2 regions of the Paenibacillus sp. FSL H7-0735 genome follow, and region 1 is predicted to be linked to the other one. Evidence: riboswitches for the same ligand, from Rfam matches in the RefSeq annotation. Region 1 holds a riboswitch; the other holds the start of a gene.

Region 1 (3,865 bases):
TAATAAATTGCGCAAATCCCGTGAAGAGATTGAAAATTTCCTTGATAAAGCGGTCCAAGTGCATCAAAGCCTTCAAAAGTAATTCCTAAGGAACCACCGCTTTCGCCTGTTTGTGCAAAAGCGGTGGTTTTTTGAAATATAAGTCTGGCTGCTTCTTCATTACTAAAAACTGCGGGTGATATTTTTGACGACAAATCAGTTGAAATGGCTTAGTTATCTTACTTGCCTTATCATGTTCCTCGCTGTACTCGGAGGAGCGGTAGTGACGAAGACTGGATCGGGCTTGGAATGCGGAAATGAATGGCCGCTCTGTCATGGGAAATTAATTCCGGCTTATACTATAGGCTCGATGATTGAATACACCCATCGCTTGTTTAGCGGTTTGGCAGGGTTATTCTCACTTGCCTCGATGTTTGCTTTTTGGCGTTATGCCCGTACTCGGCGCGATTTGCTGGGCTATGCATTTATGACTTTATTATTCGTCATCGTTCAAGGTGGTATGGGAGCGCTTGCAGTAATTAAATCCCAATCTGCTGCTGTAATGGCGCTGCATATGGGTTTTTCTTTGATCGCCTTTTCGAGCGCTATGATGTTGGCTCTTGGAACCAAGAGATGGCATGAATCGCGCGAATATGATCATACGTTGGAGGCTCAAAAGAAACCCGTAAGTAAGGCTTTTCGCAATTTAACTTGTCTTACTGCCATCTATTCTTATATTGTCGTGTATATTGGAGCCTTTGTAAGTCATACGGATTCACAGGGCGGGTGTTCGGGTTGGCCGCTTTGTAATGGAGAATGGGTTCCGGAGCTTTCCGGAGGTGTAGGTGTTGTTTTTACGCATCGGATTGCGGCTTTGCTCTTATTCATGCTTACTGCGCTGCTTGGGCATTTAGCATTTTGGAAACATAAGGATTATCCAGAGCTTAGAGCGCTAGGTGTAGCTGCAGTGCTGTTATGCTTGATGCAGGTGTTTAGTGGGGCGGCTGTGGTTTACACCCTAGATAATGAAAGATTGTACATATTTGCCGCTTTGGCTCATATTTTGCTGATTGCCAGTTTGTTTGGTGTCTTATGTTATATGAGTGTAAGAGTCTGGCAGCTAAATCGTGCGGGTAGTGTCGTGTCTGGAAAAAATGTAACGAACCCAATGATTCCACCGCCTTGGTAGAACATTCCCTCCGTGGATAGAGGCGCTTCACCCGCGGAATAATAAAGTGGAAATCCGGTATATCGTGGAGCTGATTGGCCGATGCTTACGTCGCGAGTTTTGTACGAAGCAGTCCATGGAAGCAGACGCTGAACAAAACTTTAGGAGGACTGGGATATGCTGCGGGTATTACTTGGAGAGCCGCCTCGAAAGAACAGTGGTGTGTTGGCTGATGCGATGGAGAATATGGCCACTTTTGCAGCATTGCTGCGCAAGGAAATGAGTGCCCATGAGGATAATGACCATGAATACCGCAAGCTGGAGATTTGGACACGTGGACTGATTTCCTCTCTGGATGAACTGGAGCAAAGTTGGTTCGCGGCCGCTTTTTACCGGAAATTAGTGATCGCGGGTTATATGGATGATATGACACCGGTGGAACAGGGCGATTATGCACGTTATGTTTATTTTTATAAAGATGGCTTTATCCGGGTTTTCTCTCTTCTGGACAAGCTTGGGACGGTACTGAATCATTTTTATGATCTCAAAACATCCAAATTAAAAACGCACTTTTCTTACTTTACAGTGCTGCGTCAGCTTCAATTATTGAATGTGCATCCTGCATTAGCGGATCAACTGGAACAGATCAAGAACTCCTACCGCGATCCATTGGAGAATTTACGCAAGCGCAGAAATGCTGAAATTCATTATATGAATTCTGAAATGCAGGATGATCTGTGGCAGCGGCATCAAGGTCTGCATGATAAAATTCAGCTCGAGGATCTGGATAGCCATCTTGAGGATTTAAAACAATCGCTCGAAATGAACTGTAAGACATTAATCGCGGCATTCAGCTACAGCAATGAACAGCTGCGTAAGGAAATAAGCAGGGCAAAGAGCATAAAATCGTAATCGTTCAATATATTTCCTTTTGACAAAAATCGATAAACTCACTATACTTATGCTTGCATTAAAGTATGTACGATTTCAGAAAAAATATAATTTCATAACTTTATCTTATCGAGAGCGGCGGAGGGATAGGCCCGATGAAGCCCGGCAACCGATTTGTATCCAGCGCGGGAAGCGTTGTACAAATGTCATGGTGCTAATTCCTACAATGGCGCAGGTTGCGGTCGTTGGCAGATGAGAAGGCATTGTCTTAATAAACCCACAGAGCCTCTTGCGATCTGCATCGATCGTTGGAGGTTTTTTTGTATAGAATAAGTGAAATATAAAGGGGGGGCGACGAGAGTTGATTAATCTAAAAGGGATAACAAAGGTTTATGGAAAAGGGAGTAATGCGGCAACAGCGCTTTCTGGATTGAATCTGTCCATCGAGAAAGGTGAAATATTCGGAGTCATCGGCCACTCTGGAGCGGGGAAAAGTACATTGATCCGTTGCATTAATCTGTTGGAACGTCCGACAGAAGGTGAGGTCTGGGTAGACGGTGTTGAACTAACTAGCCTTAACCAAGGTCAATTACAGGAACAGCGGCGCAAGATTGGGATGATTTTTCAACATTTCAATTTGCTTTCTTCGGCGACTGTGTATGATAATATTGCCTTTCCACTGCGACTTGCAGGTACATCTAGAACAGCTATTGATACAAAAGTGAAAGATCTGCTCGCTCTAGTTGGGCTTGAAGAACATACAGATAAGTATCCTTCTCAGTTATCTGGAGGACAAAAGCAGCGGGTCGGCATCGCCCGGGCACTAGCCAGTGACCCTGATGTGCTGTTGTGTGACGAGGCCACTTCTGCGCTTGATCCCCAGACAACGGATTCCATTCTTAAGCTGCTGCTTGATATTAATAAAAGATTCCATTTGACCATTGTGCTGATCACGCATGAAATGCATGTAATCCAGAGCATCTGCGACCGTGTCGCGGTCATACATGGTGGTGGGATTGTTGAACAAGGCAAAGTTACAGAGGTATTTCTCAAGCCGCAGCATGAGGTTACACGCGATTTCATCCGCAGTGAGACACAGAATGAAGGGCCTCTTCGAGTGGCGCTTGATGCTGCTGCCGGGGATAACTCTCAAGCTGTCAAAATTACTTTTTTCGGAGAAAAAACTTACGGCTCGGCACTATCCGATGTCGTGCGTGATACGGGTGTGAGCTTTGCAATCTTACATGGTACCATCTCAACGATTAAAGATGTGCCTTATGGACAGATGATTGTGCGGTTTGAAGGGCCAGCTGAGGCAATTGCTGTAACGATCTCCAGACTAATTGCTCAAGGCCTTGATGTGGAGGTGATTTCGTAATGAATTTTGCAGATCTAAATTGGCAAGAAATGATGGATGCTACGGTTGCTACTATAAAAATGATATTTTTTTCAGGATTGTTCACAATTATTCTTGGTTTACCACTCGGAATTCTATTGTATTTATGGGGGAAATCGAATAGTATAGTAATCAGAGTAACTTACTCGGTCTTATCATTACTTGTAAATATCCTACGTTCCGTACCCTTTATCATTTTGATGGTGGCTCTAATTCCTTTCAGCAAAGCCGTTGTTGGAACCTCCATTGGTGTACTCGGTACGATTCCACCTCTGGTGATTGGTGCAGCTCCGTTTTTTGCCCGCTTGGTAGAGACGTCGTTAAGAGAGGTAGACCGCGGAGTCATCGAAGCCGCACAAGGTATGGGAGCATCGACGAATCAAATCGTTATGCGTGTTCTTTTGCCAGAAGCTCGTCCAGGTCTGCTAGCT
Region 2 (3,865 bases), 3.9 Mb from region 1:
GACAAGGTCAATAAGCAGGTAAAGGAATTGGTCAGGTTCGCTAACCTCTTGTTCCCATAACATGGGCTTCAGGATGCGCAGCTCGTGGATCTTTTGTTTCGTTACAGTAATAATATAATGTCTGCCCAAGAATATATTGAGTGCCCGCAGGAAAATTTCCTCATCATCAAAGCGGATGCTGTTTACAACAATAAAGTAATGACTTTCGTATATTTCGATCTTTGGACGTTGATCCTCTTCACTAAGGCAATCCTCAACAGCGAGATCATGCAGGTTGAACAGGGGCTGAAGCAGCTCCAAATCCTCCACATCTGCATCAATCCAATAGAACCCTTCTGTTGGGGGTGTCAATGTTTCATCAATTTCATCAATAGGTGTAAAAACCCCTGCATTCACCAGCCGGATTTTCATCTGATTCCACTCCTTCTATCCCCGGGTCTTCACCAGGGACTGCTAATTAAGCACAGAGAAAAAATCAGCTTGGCCGGCGTTACAATCAATACAAGAGGCCGAATGACGATTCGAGGGCATGAAGAAGAACTGCTCCCGCCGCCGGCAAGCTGATGATTATCCTGTGTGGTTGCTCATTTTGTACACTTAATTGCGAGCTCGGGTCGCCTTCCATTCTTCTTCTCACCTCTTCTTTTCGTTCAGGTATGAAATACTTGTCTAGTATAACAACGGAGTATGCCTCTTTCAAGCAAATTTATTGTTACTTTAAGGCTACTTCAGCATTGTATGGACTTGACGAAAAGGAGGTTCATGATTTAAAGTAAATTTTAAAGAAATTTAATTGAATACAGCTAAATCTTATCAAGAGCAGGTGGAGGGACTAGCCCTATGAAACCCGGCAACCGGCGTGTGAACGCACGGTGCTAATTCTTGCGGAACTTTGCTGACGACTAAACCCCGTCCAAAAGTTTCTGGCAGATGAGAGAGGCGCATATGACTGTAGATATGACCTTTCTCGTTTTCCGAGAAAGGTCTTTTTATTGTTCAGAAAGCCGCGATGTGACAACATAACCTAAATACAGTTAAGGAGTGGAAAGACAATGCCAATTAAAATTCCCGACAGTTTACCAGCAAAAGAAGTACTATCCGGAGAAAATATTTTTGTGATGGATGAAAGTTTGGCTTTCCATCAGGATATCCGTCCACTAAGGATTGCTATTCTGAATCTCATGCCGACTAAAGAAACGACGGAGACTCAATTGCTGCGTTTAATAGGAAATTCACCGCTGCAAGTTGATGTTACCTTGCTGCATCCACGCTCACATACTTCTAAGAATACTTCTGCTGAGCATTTGAGAAGCTTTTACAAAACTTTTGACGAGATCAGCCACCGCCGTTTGGATGGCCTTATTGTTACAGGAGCACCCGTAGAGCAAATGGAGTTTGAGGAAGTATCCTATTGGGAAGAGCTAAAAGAGATTTTTGAATGGAGCAAGGATAATGTGACCTCGACCATGCATATCTGTTGGGCGGCACAGGCAGGGTTATATCATCATTTTGGTGTTCGCAAAGTGGCATTGCCTGAAAAATGTTTTGGTGTATTCTCCCATACGATTAATCAAAATAACATTAAATTGCTGCGCGGTTTTGACGAGGTATTCCATGTACCGCATTCCCGTCATACCGATGTCTCCCGCGAAGATATTGAGAGCAATCCAGATCTGCAGATTCTGGCAGAATCCGAAGAAGCTGGTATGTATCTAGTAGCTACGACCGACGGCAAACAAATATTTGTGACCGGACATTCCGAGTACGATCCTCTATCCCTGAAATGGGAATATGATCGTGATTTGGAGAGGGGCATGGAGATGGCCTTGCCGAAACACTATTTCCCTAAAGATGATCCAGAACGGACACCTCCTGCAGTGTGGCGTGCACATGCCAACTTATTATTCTCTAATTGGCTCAATTACTATGTATATCAAGAGACACCTTACGATATCGACCCGATTGTTTATTAAGATCAGCGCTACATTATAATTTAGGAGGCATTTATCATGGACGACAAACTTAGGATTGAAAGCAGACTGGCACAAATAGGTTCACAAGAAGATCCGGCTACCGGAGCCATTAATTTTCCTATCTATAATGCTACGGCATTCCGTCACCCGAAGCTTGGGCAGAGCACAGGTTTCGATTATAGCCGTACCAAAAGTCCGACCCGTTCCGTACTGGAGAATGCGGCTGCGGAATTGGAGTCTGGTGATGCAGGTTTTGCCTGTAGCTCTGGGATGGCGGCTATTCAAACCATATTTACCCTGTTTGGGCAAGGCGATCACTTGATCGTTTCGCTGGATCTTTACGGCGGGACCTATCGTTTGTTGGAACGAATTATGTCCAAGTTTGGAATCACTGCTTCCTATGTAGATACGAATGATTTGGATGCGCTTGAGGCTTCCCGTCTTCCAAATACAAAGGCGATATTTATTGAAACGCCAACGAATCCTTTGATGATGGTTACGGATATTGCAGCCGTTGCTACTTGGGCTCGTCATCATGGGCTGCTCACAATTGTAGACAATACACTGCTGACTCCATTTTTCCAGCGTCCTCTGGAATTAGGTGCGGATATTGTAGTCCATAGTGCTACCAAATATTTGGGCGGACACAATGATGTACTTGCTGGTCTTATTGTATCTAAAGGGGCTGAATTATCCGCTGAAATAGCGATTCTACATAACTCTATTGGCGCTGTGCTTGGGCCAACAGACAGTTATCAGCTGATGAGAGGCATGAAGACACTGGCTCTGCGTATGGAACGGCACGAGAGTAATGCACTAGCAATTGCCCGCTATCTACAAGAGCACCCGGCGATTGCGGAAGTGTTCCATCCAGGCCTGCCGGATCATCCGGGATATGAAATTCAGAATCGCCAGTCCTCGGGCAATACCGGAATTTTTTCTTTCAAATTAAAAGATGCCAGATACGTAGAACCTCTGCTTCGTCATATCCGGCTTATAGCCTTCGCGGAGAGCCTCGGTGGGGTTGAATCACTAATGACCTATCCTGCAGTACAGACGCATGCGGACATTCCTGTGGAAATTCGGAATGCGGTGGGTGTAGATGATCGGTTGCTGCGCTTCTCGGTGGGCATTGAACATGCGGAGGATCTAATTGCTGATCTGGGTCATGCTTTGGAGGCTGCGCGGGCGGAAATCGAAACGAAGTAAAAGTAACGGCAACCCAGATCGGCACCGAATTGCTGGGAAATATCGAGGATCTATCTCACCGTTGATTTAGAGCTGGTGTTAGACTGAGGATGAAATAGAGCTGTCTCATAAGCCGGGAATTGGCTGCTGGGGTAGCTCTTCTTTTTGGACTTTTCGCTATTGGACACAGCTGACCTTAGATACAGCATTATTACACATTTGGAATGTTAACGGCCTCCACAGCAGCTATAGCGCTAAAAAACAGCTTTCATGAGGCTCTTTTCATGGAATAGCATCACTGGAGTCCATAACTATGCTCTAAAGGCTAAAAACTTGCAAATAACGTCATCTGTGTCCGACAGCCTCAGGGAATTTTGATTCAACGGGTGCAGGCAGCAATGTAAGGACTCTTTCTGCTGGATGGTATCTTGCTGAGAAAGTAAAAAGTTTTTCAAGCTGTTCAGATTGTGATACGATGAGGAAATGAACTGTTCATTTATTAAAATATAAGGTATAAGTTACATACTATACTTTATCCTTATGTTACTACGAGAAACGGTTGTTATCTCTAAAGGACGACAACGTTATTTTTTCTTGTGATTTTGTGAATCTACCATATCCCTAAGGGTTTAAAAGGAGGATGCGAACGATGAGTGCGATAGATCTTATTTTGGATAAAGCCCTGCGGGGCGACCGTCTCCAAT

Evidence for each region. A riboswitch is a leader RNA that binds a small molecule or an ion and turns the genes downstream of it on or off. The one in region 1 is predicted to bind S-adenosylmethionine.
Region 2: linked by a shared signal. The riboswitch ahead of metA (homoserine O-acetyltransferase MetA) and the one ahead of NSS82_RS27475 (methionine ABC transporter ATP-binding protein) in region 1 are both predicted to bind S-adenosylmethionine.

What each region holds. Positions count from the first base shown of each region.
Region 1 covers NZ_JBBOZH010000001.1:6,076,925-6,080,789, reverse strand. The annotation lists gene NSS82_RS27490 (thioredoxin family protein) at 1-82, shown strand, start outside; gene NSS82_RS27485 (COX15/CtaA family protein) at 185-1,168, shown strand; gene NSS82_RS27480 (Cthe_2314 family HEPN domain-containing protein) at 1,325-2,059, shown strand; SAM riboswitch class I at 2,162-2,297, shown strand; gene NSS82_RS27475 (methionine ABC transporter ATP-binding protein) at 2,400-3,416, shown strand; gene NSS82_RS27470 (methionine ABC transporter permease) at 3,446-3,865, shown strand, end outside.
Region 2 covers NZ_JBBOZH010000001.1:2,158,113-2,161,977, forward strand. The annotation lists gene corA (magnesium/cobalt transporter CorA) at 1-411, opposite strand, end outside; SAM riboswitch class I at 808-937, shown strand; gene metA (homoserine O-acetyltransferase MetA) at 1,053-1,973, shown strand; gene NSS82_RS09600 (PLP-dependent transferase) at 2,010-3,182, shown strand; gene mqnC (cyclic dehypoxanthinyl futalosine synthase) at 3,811-3,865, shown strand, end outside.